Regions from separate parts of the Clostridium kluyveri DSM 555 genome, predicted to be linked through region 2. Evidence: riboswitches for the same ligand, from Rfam matches in the RefSeq annotation. Region 2 holds a riboswitch; the other holds the start of a gene.
What was found. A riboswitch is a leader RNA that binds a small molecule or an ion and turns the genes downstream of it on or off. The one in region 2 is predicted to bind cyclic di-GMP.
Positions count from the first base shown of each region.

Region 1: linked by a shared signal. The riboswitch ahead of CKL_RS18725 (sigma-70 family RNA polymerase sigma factor) and the one ahead of CKL_RS17105 (hypothetical protein) in region 2 are both predicted to bind cyclic di-GMP.

Region 1 is NC_009706.1:3,895,729-3,901,942, forward strand. It holds gene CKL_RS18725 (sigma-70 family RNA polymerase sigma factor) at 461-874, opposite strand; cyclic di-GMP riboswitch class I at 1,357-1,443, opposite strand; gene CKL_RS20510 (GntR family transcriptional regulator) at 1,413-1,826, opposite strand; gene CKL_RS18735 (P-loop NTPase family protein) at 1,810-2,430, opposite strand; gene CKL_RS18740 (hypothetical protein) at 2,562-2,825, opposite strand; gene CKL_RS18745 (hypothetical protein) at 2,842-3,303, opposite strand; gene CKL_RS18750 (ABC transporter permease) at 3,300-4,124, opposite strand; gene CKL_RS18755 (ABC transporter permease) at 4,140-4,934, opposite strand; gene CKL_RS18760 (ABC transporter ATP-binding protein) at 4,918-5,853, opposite strand; gene CKL_RS18765 (sensor histidine kinase) at 5,981-6,214, opposite strand, start outside.
Region 2 is NC_009706.1:3,557,401-3,563,614, forward strand. It holds gene CKL_RS17080 (TetR/AcrR family transcriptional regulator) at 1-149, shown strand, start outside; gene CKL_RS17085 (HlyD family secretion protein) at 168-1,286, shown strand; gene CKL_RS17090 (ABC transporter ATP-binding protein) at 1,299-2,096, shown strand; gene CKL_RS17095 (ABC transporter permease) at 2,093-3,226, shown strand; gene CKL_RS17100 (ketoacyl-ACP synthase III) at 3,369-4,355, opposite strand; gene CKL_RS17105 (hypothetical protein) at 4,425-4,757, opposite strand; cyclic di-GMP riboswitch class I at 4,909-4,998, opposite strand; gene CKL_RS17110 (FAD-binding oxidoreductase) at 5,109-6,214, opposite strand, start outside.

The DNA.
Region 1 (6,214 bases), 340 kb from region 2:
CAGAATGCCTGCGGTTAAGGACGATTCCGTCCTTTGGGCAGCCAGCTTAAACCAGCCAGTGGTTAACGTCACGCAAGCGTGGCATATGGCTGTCATGGGACTCTCACCCCCGCCGGGTTCTCCGGCGGCTGCACCCATTGCGATGTCTGTGGCTATGCAGAAGTATCATTGTAGGCTGTTCGGGTCATGGCGGGGCAATCCACCACGGATTGCTTCTCGGACGGACATTTCTCGCTTGGCACCTTTGATGCTATCGGTTTGACGGATAGCTCTGGCCTATCCGCAGGTGGTCTTGGCGTGTCCTCCAAAGCCGCTTTCCCCTCATCGGAGCTGAACAGCTAACGTATTTAAGCTGCTGGATATGACCGAATGGCTCGGTGTTTTTCAAGGAACACGAGAGAGATAAAAATCCCCCTCACTTCTATAAAGGAAAAAGTGAGGGGGGCGATGCGCCAAAAGACTAAATTTCCATCAAATTTTTTAGCTTGGATAAAACCTTTGAGAGCCTGCGATTGACCGTAGATTGGTTAATACCAATGCTTTTGGCAACTTGTGACTCACTTCTCTCATTGAAGAATATTTCGTCAATGAGAGAGCGTTCATCCTCCGGCAAGATGTCAAGAGCAGCCCACAGTGACTCCAGCTGCTCCTGATGTATGAGCTTGTCCACTATGTCCGGCTGAACACGGACTATGAGGTAATCAATGTTAACACCATCCTCATGGAACCGCTCCAGCGACAGCTCATTCTGGCGAATCAGCTTGTTCTGATAGCGCTCCGCTTCACGCTCTTTATGATAGGCACGGTAGACGGCTTCGCTGACCTCCACACGCTGCCTTTTTACAATAATGGTATATTTTTTATTCTCTGACATATGTTTGTCCTCCTGATTTTCAAAATTTTGTTGAAAACGAAGGACAAGAAGGCGGTGATCTACAACGAGGAATATCTCCTAAAAACGCAAAAAGAGCGCACCAGCGGACATAGTCGTCCGTTGATACACTCTTGTAGATATGTTCGTATTTAACACGTTCTGTTAGTTCGTGTTTGTGACCGCTCTGCGCCCATGCGCAGCATAGCCTTTTTTTGACAAGTTACCGATTATAGCTGTATGTAGGAGATAGATGTCCGCTTCATCACGCCCGACCGCTGCTGAGCAGTGGTCGCCTTAAGTTCAAGGCATATTGAATACACATTGAAAACCCTCCAAACTGGTGAGCTTGGAGGGTTACGATATGCTTATTCAGGCATTAAGATAGACCCGCCAAACTCACGTTTTTTTTGTTGGCGGGTAGCGCCTTTCATTTATTATGAAAAAAACCTGCCGCAAAAGGGCAGGTTTCATACGCAATCCTTTACGGCAGCCAGACTGTCATAATGCTCTCGCACTTTAGACCCTCGGCTTTGCGTCCTTACCTTTCGGCAAGTTTGCCCTTTGTCGGAATTCTATTTTCAAAACCATAATCAGAGTTGTCATTGGAATATTGAAATACCACTTCAATGATCTGCTGCCTGTCATATCCAAGTGCTTTCATTGCATGCAGGAACTGCTTGGTTGTATACTGAACCAGTTCCTGACGCCGGTACATGATTTTTTCCTGATCCTTAATCACCGAGTAACCTTTTCCTGTTTCCTTCCCCACCAAACCTTCATGAACCAAAGAAATCATGGCGCGCTGTACGGTATTTGTGTTGACCTGTGCTTCGGACGCTATTTTTCTAAACGAAGGAATTGGCATACCCGGTGCCAATTCACCGGATAAAATCAATTTTTGAAAGTGATTATGTAATTGAAGATAGATGGGAATTTTACTGTCGAAATTCATTATGCTGCCCATCCTCTTCCAGCTTCATTTGACCGGTATCCAGATTTATAACCTGATCAGTAAGTCCGCGCATACGCTCTGCGGAGGACGCGGTTAGAAGCACGGCTATGTATGCGTTAACCTCAATGAGCATTCTCTTTATGATTTTTTGATCATACGCTGAAGCATCTGTAAACATATCCTCCAGAACCAATAAATCAGGAGCTTTCAGGATTTCTCGTATCACCAGCAGTCTGCGGATCTCGCCTGATGTCAGTTCGCTGCATAGCATGTTCTCCTTACCATCCAGCCCGGCAATCAACAGCATACCGGTTAGCATATTGTCAGTTTCGTGCTTTGCATTTGCTTTCTGTAAGACCTGTAAGGGGGTCTGCTCCAGTGGGACTGTGTCCGACAGCAGCACATATCCCATAGACCCGTCGATTTGAAACTTCCCTATGTAATTGGCATCTTTGCCGATCAAAATCCGTATTAGCGCGTGGGTTCCGGCTCCTGTACAGGCTATGATTTTCCCGTAGTGCAGATTAAAGCTGATATCATGAAAGATTGTTTCCCCGGCCTCTATTTTCGTGAGACCGGTACAGTGCAGTACATCACGGTTCATATTACAATGTTCATGCTCCTTTCCTGAAAAATTAATATGCCCAAGGACTACTGTATACAGCAATGATTTGCTGACTGCAAATATACACGCTCAGTTTCATAGATAATCCCGTGTTATTTTTTCTGACAATCTTAGATAAGACGCGGAATCACGACAAAAGCCAGAATACCCACAAGGTACACCGCGTTCAGGCCAAGAGCAATTTTGGTATAAATATCTCTCAAATGCTTTTTGGCAAACAGAAACAGTGAATAAATAAAGCTGAGCGCGATGAAGATGAAGTAACCGATCACGATACCTGTCGCGTTCGGGTCGGACGGCTTCCACACAAAGAGGATCGTAATGGGGACAAAGATCGTTATAAAGGCAATGATACTTAGAATTTTATTTTTCATGGTTTTTTAACTCCTTTTATTTGATTTCCAGTTCTACAGAGCCGGTGAAGCCATCGCCCTCAACGGCAATATAGTTGCTGGCAGATGGCAGCTCAATTGTTTCAGAATAATCGCCGCTGCTTTCGATCAGCACCTGAGGGTCATCCGTCCCTGACTTAAAAACAACCTTTGCAGTCCCATCCGTGATGTTGAGTGTGCAGGTGACTTTGATTTCATTTCCGTCGTTTCGTTCCAGCGCCGTTCCGCCAAAGAGGGTTTCCGTTCCCGTGAAGCTGTCATAATCAGCGGAATAGTTTCCGACATAGCTGTCGGAGCCGAAGCTGCGCTTTCCCTGCAATTTGCTGTCTTTCGTCAGGTTATCGTCCCCGGCCTCCTGCAAAGCCTCGTTATAATGATTGACAATTTCATCTTTTGTGCAGCCTGTCAGTACGAAAACGAAGCAGCACGCGATCATTAAGAAGAGAATGTATTTTTTCACTTATAAGCCTCCTGTCGGTTTTGCCTGCCGTGACCGCCTTTCTTTAAGGAAGCGGCTGCAGCTGCATCTTTGCTCGGAATATGGATGATGATTCCTGTCAGTATTATCATTGCTAAGATTACGCAGATGCCAATAAAAGTGTTCTGCGTGGAAGCATAGCTGCCTGCGGTATCGGACACAAAACCTTCGCCGCCAAACCCCACGATACTGAGCCCGGCTGACAACGGCCACAGGTTGCGGATCACGGGATTCTTAAAGTAAATCGTAATGTATCCGAGAAGGAACGCAACCACGGCTCCGCCCCGGAAAGCGTCCTGTCTGCGCCCACAAAGGGCGATCAGAGGGAATTCTCCAATACAGGTAAAGAGGGCCATACCGATAATCTGGATGCTTCCCGATACAATGACGGAGAGCGACATGTTTTCCGGGCAGCAGATCAGTCCGACGATACTTGTAATGAATGCATTATAAAGGCCGAGCAGCAACGCAACCACACCGAGGGCGGTCAGCTTGCCAGCCATAAGGCGCGGGAAGCTGACGGGAACGGTCAGCAGATTCTTGAGGGTGTCATCCGTGTATTCCCGGTTGATCATATAGCCGCCGATCAGGGCGAGAATCATAGGGAAAAAGATTGTCATGTTGTTCCAGATGGTGCTGTTAAGTAAATCAGGAAATGTATAGTTCAAAACGGTCTTGGCGTCGTCCGACATCATGTTCTGCATCGCAATTGAAATGATAGGAGAACAGGTTACACCGATGATGCCGACGAGGATGATGCTGTACCGTTTCAGTTTTTGAAATTCTGTGCGAATCAAATTCATCGTCACGCCTCCTTTCTATAGTTCGCGCTGGTTGTAAATTCGTATCATCAGCGCGGTAAACACAACCGCCATCACCACAAGGATTATAAGGCAGACGGGGGTGGAAACGAAGTAGGGCCGCATGGTTTCATAAAATTCCGATGCTGAACCTTTCCCCGGATCGTAAAACTGATAGATCCAGCGGTTGATCAGCGGGATGGGCAGCACAGTCCCGATATTCACGCCGACAGGTGTCAGCATGCCTGCGTCCGTAAAGTGGACGACGTAGTTGACAATCGTATAAAACAGGGTGATGACAATGGAAATCAGGTTGTTCTTATTGAACCACACCACTAACACCACGCATGGGAGAGCTGCTGTCAGGAGCATAATCCCAAGCAAAATGCTGAGAAAAAATTTCTGCCCCATATTGATAAGAGCCATGCCCAGCAGCTTTGCGCACACTGCACTGGCTAGAAATCCGCCGAGGGAATAGGCCACGGCGACAATCGCCATGACGCTGATTTTCGCCAGCACAAGCCTTTCTCTTGAGACCGGGATCGTCGCAAGGTTTTTTAACGTGTCGCTGTCCTGCTCCGTAAAAAACAGCGAAGTAGAGATTACCACCAAAATGGGAAGCAGCAGAAGGAAATCTCCGTAGTCAACAATTCCCGAAAATAGATTGTCAAAATCCGGCTGCGTTGGGGTGTTCCAGTACAGCGCTGTCATCACAATCGGAAAAATGAATGCCGCCAGTGTCGCCAGCAGAAACATGGGACGCCGTTTGAACTTTTGAAATTCACAGAGGATCAGGTTATGCAATGCCCTCACCCCCGGTCACGCGCTTGAAGTAGTCCTCCAGCGTATCCTCGCAAGTATGGGCTTCCGCGACCTCCAATCCACTCTCAATAAAAGCGCGGGTGAGCGCCGTCACCGGCAAATTCGTATCGTACAGGCGCAGACTGCGGTCATTTTCCACCGTAAAGTTATTCGTCCCAAAGCTTCGCTCCATGATTCTGGACGCCTGTGCCGTGTCGGAGACGATGAAATGAACATACTTACTGTTTTTTTCTTCTAATTCAGAAAGACTTTCTTCCTCCAGCAGAGCCCCATGGTCGATGATGCCGATATCGTCCGCCAGCAGGGATATTTCCGAAAGAATGTGGCTGGAAATCAAAATGGTTTTTCCTCTCGCGTCGCACAGCTCCCGGATGAACGAACGGACTTCCGCAATGCCGATGGGGTCAAGCCCGTTGATCGGCTCGTCCAGAATCAGCAGTTCCGGGTCGTGCATGATGGCAAGCGCGATGGCCAGACGCTGCTTCATACCGAGTGAGTATTGTGAAAACAGTTTTTTATCGCCGTACGGCAGCCCGACAACTTCCAATGCGCTGGAAACAGCGTTGCGCTTGGAAACACCCCGGAGTCGGGCAAAGATATTCAGGTTTTCCGTGCCGGTCAGATTTGGGTAAAAGCCCGGCGACTCAATGAGGTTGCCGACACGTGGCAGGATTTTTTTCTCATTTCCACGAATGCTTTTACCGAAAATTTTCACCTCTCCCGAGGTCGGCTGCGTCAGGCCTAGCAGCATTTTCATCGTCGTGGTTTTTCCGGCACCGTTTCGTCCGAGCAACCCATAAATACGACCCTTTTTTACATGAATACTCAGGTTGGCAACGCTTTTCTGCGCGCCATTCTGCGCGCCATATTGTTTGGTAAGATTTTTTGTTTCAATGATTATATCACTCAATCTCAGAACCTCCTTTTCTTACTGAAACCAGTGTAACACGCCAAGCTTGCATTAACCTTGCATTAACCTTGCATTAACCTTGCAATTTTGGCAGAAAAAAAATCCCTGCCCACAGACAGGGATTCACTCAATTTTTTACTGAGAAGCCAACGATAAACGCTGTATATCGGTTTGGTTCACTTTGGGCGGTAATCTTACCGTCCATTTTTTCGACCATCTGCCGGACAATGGACAGTCCCAATCCGCTTCCCTTATCAGAGCGGCCTTTATCACATTTGTATAACCGCTCAAAGATGTGCGGCAGATCCGCTTTCTCGATGCCGATCCCGTTGTCTGTGATACGGATTTCAATTTTATTTCC
Region 2 (6,214 bases):
CCTACTCTATATTGAGAAGCACAGTAAGCATTATAGGAGGTTACATATTTTTAAGCAGTATTTTTCCTGAATATTTTGCAGGAGAAGGAGACAAGAAAGAAATCGGTAAATTAACGGATATTTTACTCAATGGTATTAGACAAAAATAAAAAAGAGGAGGAAGATCCATGAAAAATAAACTAAAAAATATGAAACCAGTTATTATTTTTACTGTAATTTTAATAGGTCTATCTATATTTTTTGTTATTAAAAATACTATGGATAAAAGCTCCAATGAATTTCAGTTTTCAGGTACTGTAGAAGCAGATGAATTAAATGCCAGCAGTGAACTATCAGGAAAAATAAAGGATATCAAAGTGGAAGAAGGTACTAAAGTTAAATCCGGAGATATAATAGCAGTACTGGATTCAGATGAAAATACAATTAATGTGAATCAGGCTAATATTTCACTTCAAAACGCAGAAAATGAACTGGGGAAAATCAATGACGGCACCAGAATTGAAGAGATAAATGCACAAAAAGAACTGGTAAAACAAAGTGAATCTCTGGTAACACAAGGGGAAGCTGCCCTTGAAACTTCCCAGAATAATCTTAATAGCGCCCAAACTAATTATGATTATAAGAAAAAAATATATGATGACCATTTAACTCTTAATGAAAAAGGATATGAATCCAATGAAAATTTAGATAAATACAAAAATGATTTGGATAATGCCCAAACAGCCCTAAATAATACAAAAAGTGCCCTATCGTCTGCAAATGCCCAGCTTGAAAGCTATAAAGCCCAACTGGCAGCTGCTACTGATAAACTTGATCTTTTAGTTAATAGTGCTACAGCCAGAGATGAAGCCACAGCCAAGTATGGCATTGATCAAGCCCAGCAGAATATAGCACTATCTAAAATTGCTCTGGAAAAAAGTAATATAAAAGCTTCATCAGATGGAATTGTGGAAACAGTTAATTTTAAAAAAGGAGAATATGTATCTTTAGGTTCCCCAATCATTACCCTTCTTGACAGCAATAATATGTATATAAAAATATATGTTCCTGAAAAAATACTTCCATATGTAAAACTTAACAAAGAAGTTACTATGAAAAGTGACTTTATAAAAGATAAAGTTATAAAGGGAAAAGTATGCTATATATCCAAAGAAGCAGAATTTACACCTATGAATATCGTAACCAAAGAAGATAGAATGAAACTTGTATATGAAGTAAAAATAAAAATATCAGATAATCTTGAGACTGTGAAATCAGGCATGCTTTTAGATGTTACTCTGAAATAAAGGAGAATTACTATGGATTATGCAATTTCTATCAGCAATCTTACAAAAAAATTTGGAAATTTTACAGCTGTGGATAATCTGTCTTTTTCTATTCCAAAGGGAAAAATATTTGGTCTTTTAGGGCCAAATGGTTCTGGAAAATCCACAACTATAAGGATGATATGCGGGGTTTTAAAACCTACTTCAGGGGAAGGTTCAGTTTTAGGATATGATCTTATTAAAGATTCTGAAAAGATAAAACAAAATATAGGATATATGTCTCAAAAGTTCAGCCTTTATGAAGATCTTACTGTAGAGGAAAACTTAGATTTTTATGGGAATATATATATGATCCCCAGAGAAAAACTCGATATAAGAAAAAAAGAACTTATCCACATGGCAAATCTCACAGGAAAAGAAAAAAATCTGGCAAAAACACTCTCCGGGGGATGGAAACAGAGACTGGCACTTGGATGCTCTTTAATACATAATCCAAGCCTCCTGATTTTAGATGAACCTACTGCAGGAGTGGACCCGGTTTCAAGAAGAGAATTCTGGTATACAATAAGTAATCTGGTATCAGATGGAATCACCGTACTAGTAACTACCCATTACATGGATGAAGCCTCTATTTGCGATATAATAGGTTTTATATTTAACAGCAGACTTATAACCATAGATACCCCTGAAAATTTATACAAAAAAAATAATATAGAAAACTTAGAGGATATATTTATTAAATACGTTAAAGAACTTTCAAATAGAGAAATAGTGTCCTCCTTTACCCAATTGAAACAAATAAAAAATGAAAAAGGAGGGCATAAAAATTGAAACTCAAAAGACTAATCACAGTTACAAAAAAGGAATTTATCCATATAAAAAGAGATAAGCCAAGCCTTATTATAGCTCTTATAATGCCAATAATGATGCTGCTTTTATTTGGATTTGCAGCAAATACAGATGTAAATAATGTAAATCTCATAATATATGACGGCAGCAAAACTTTAGAAAGCAGGCAACTTGTAAATGCATTTATAAATTCATACTATTTCAAGCTCTATGGTTCCGCAGATTCATACAATGAGGTGGAAAAATATATTGACATGGGAAAAGTAAAAGTAGGAATTGTAATACCCCCTGACTATTCCAAGAAATTAAATAGAAATGAAACAGCCAGTGTTCAAGTGTTGGTAGATGGCTCTGACCCCACTATAGCAAGAACTGCCATGTCATATTCCATACTTATAGGAAATAACTATTCCACTAAAATGAAGAAAGTAGAGTTTAAAAAATCTGCAAGTAATATACCAACAAGCGCAGGAATAAATATAAGACCTCTACTACTTTATAACCCTACCCTGGAAAGCAGTAAATTCAATGTACCTGGTGTTATGGGACTAATTCTTCAAAACATTACTGTTATATTAACTTCCTTTGCAATGGTACGTGAACGGGAAAAAGGTACTATTGAACAGCTTATTATGACACCTATTACTCCCTTTGAACTCATAATGGGGAAATTGGTGCCATACACAATAATTGGCTTTTTAAATATGGTGACTGTATTGATTTTAGGTAATTTACTGTTTGGCATAGTCATAAAAGGAAGTGTGACACTATTTATGATACTTGGAACCTTATTTTTAATATGTTCTCTAGCCATAGGTATGTTTATTTCCACTGTTGCCAAAACTCAACTACAGGCAATGCAGGCTTCTTTGGCACTTTTACTTCCCAGCGTACTGCTGTCAGGGTTTATGTTTCCAAGAGAAGCTATGCCCAAGATAATCTATCTCATAAGCTGTGTTCTGCCACTAACTTATTTTCTTCAAATTTTAAGGGCTATAATAGTAAAAGGAGTAAATTTGTCATATATTATAGGTCCCATATTATCTTTAAGTCTGTTAATCATTATCATTATAGGTTTAACAGTGATTAAATTCAATAAGACATTGGAATAATATTACATCATTTTTATATTCTTCAAAGTTATGATACTCATATTGCTGCATTCCTTTAAAATTGTTCTAAGATTCAGATAAAAACCATTCTCTATAGCAAACTTACCTGAATCCTAGAAGAATTTAATAAATTTATATATTTTTAATATTTGTAAAGCATAACTATACTTTGAGAACCGCTGCCAATAGTCCAGAACACTACATAATCTCCTCTTTTAACCTTTCCTTGTTCTATAGCTTCATATAATGCTATAAAGGGACTGCTTGTACTAGTATATCCATATCTGTCCCCTACATAGACACTCTTGTCTTCATCTATATTCATAAGCTCTCTTATATGTTCTATATTTGAAAATGCAAACTGTGAAAAACAAAACATACTGATATCTTCTTGAGTTAATCCTTTTTTCTTTAACATTCTAGTCATAATTTCAGCTGCAGGGTAAACGCAAGCTCCTCCATCAAAGGGAAGCCATTTGAAAGAAAACTCATCTACATTTTTTGATTTAAAAAAACTGGAAAATCCATTCCGTGGACACATAATATTTTCACTTTCTTCTGTATTTATATAATACTCCTCATCAAGTATTCCACAATTCTCATTTACTTTTTCTAGAACTATCGCACAAGCAGCATGTCCATAATTGCCATAACAAAGTTCATTATTAGGATCAATCAAGGAATGCATATCATCACAACCCACAATCAAGGCCTTTTTTGCTCTATTTGAGGATATTAAATAATTTGATGCAAGCTCTAGGGCAACCGTCATACCAGCACAATTGGCATTCATATCAAAACACATTACATTTCTTCCTGCATTTAACTCTTTATGTAATAAAATTGACATTGAAGGTGCAATATATTCCGATAATATAGAAGAACATATTATCATATCTATGTCATTACCGGTCAAGTCCGCCTTCACTAGTACAGATTTGGATACTTTTAAAGCTGAAGATAAGGTTGTTTCATCATCATCAAACATAAATCTTTTATCTCTACCCATTATATCCTCTAACAAATGATTTACATGCTTACCTTGCTTCTCAAAGTGCTTTAAATAAAAGTCATTTGAAACAACTTTAGAACCATGACAGATATCAATACAACTCAATTTTACACCCATATTAGCCCTCCTTAAATAACAAAAATATATAAGTTTATAAAATTCACCCTGTATTTTCTCTACACATTATTACATTATTTTTGCATCAAGTCCTGCATTTCTAGCTATTCTTGTGAACTGCATCTTTAGAGTTGCATTATTGCCCGCATTTATAATAACTTTGTTGAAATTTAAATCCTTATACATTTTAAAGCAGCCTTCCAGCATTGGCACCATATCTCGGGTAGAAACCTTTAATTCTTTGCAATCAAAAGATAATGTATACTCCGAAGGTTGTATAGCAGATGCTGTTTTTTGGAATTCCTCTATGAAGCTTTTAGCATCTTTCTCTTCATACATACCCCATACTTTTACACCCAATTCTTTTTTTCCCTTGTCCAAATTAATTTCATGTTTTTTCATAATTTAATACACCTGTCCTTTCATTTATTTAAATCTATTATTATAATATATTAATAATAATTATCATCCTGAACAAAAATTAAAAGGTGCCTATATATCATAGGCACCAAAAAAAGTATAAATACACATATTAAAGTCTTATAATTATAATTTTGGCAACCTGGCAATCATAGAAAAATAACTTTTCTTTAGACCCATAGCTTTGCGACCTTATTTTTCAATAAGTGTGCTATTATCAATATATATTCATAATTTTACATGTAATTTTTAGAATTTTCAAGAATAATATCTAAACTTTACCTTAATTTTTTATTTTTTAAAAGATTATTCATTATTTAATTAAACTTTTCTTCAATCTACCATATCTCCTTGATTTAAAATGCCATTTGGATCAAATACTTTCTTAATTCCTTCCATAATTTCAATTTCCCTTTTACTGAATTGAAGAGGCATATGTTTTTTTCTCAGTTTTCCAGTTCCATGTTCTGCAGTTATCGTTCCTCCATATTTTATAGCAGTTTTATATATGGCTTCTTTAAGCTCTTCATAATTAGCAGGTAGTTTCCCATTATCACCCATAATAAAATTGTGAATATTTCCATCTCCTATATGTCCGAGAGAAACAATTTTATTGTCATATTCTTTAGTCAACCTCTTTACATCATCAAAAAAATCAGGTACAGAGGAAGGTGGTACAGCTACATCCATAATATCCGCTATATTATTTTTGTAAGGACCATATGCATTACTTCTTATCTCCAAGAGATGCCTTTGTTCTTTTTCAGTTTCTGCTATAATGCTGTCTACAGAATTGTGTCTCTCACATATTTCTACTAATTTTTCACTATTTGAATATAGATCCTCTTCGCTGGCATAGTCAAGTATAAACATCAAGTCCACGGATCCTTTAACTGCAGGCCACTTAGTTCCAAGCTGCTTGGCTGATTCTTCACATATAACCCTATCCATATACTCAATGGCAAGAGGTGTAATTCCCTCCTGTAGTATTTCAGGTACTGCATCACAAGCTTCTCTCTGGCTATTGAATGAAACCAGTAATGTTCCATTATATTTACTTGCAGCATATAATCTCAATGTAACTTTTGTAATAACTCCAAGGGTTCCTTCTCCGCCTATCATAAGTTGAAGCAGATCATAACCCATATTATTCTTTAATAACTTTCCACCCAGTGTAACGATTTCTCCTGTAGCAAGAACCACTTCCAATGCCTTAACATGATTTCTCATAATTCCATGTTTTACTGCCCTGGTACCTCCAGCATTTGCTGCCACCATCCCTCCAACTTGTGCTCCTTCATCTCCCGGATGAACTGGAAAAAACAGCTTACCATTTTTGCTTAATACTTCTAATAATTGTGCTAGTGTTGCTCCAGCTTCCATGGTAATCATAATATTCTTTTCATCAAATTCCACAACTTTGTTTAATCTTTCTATGG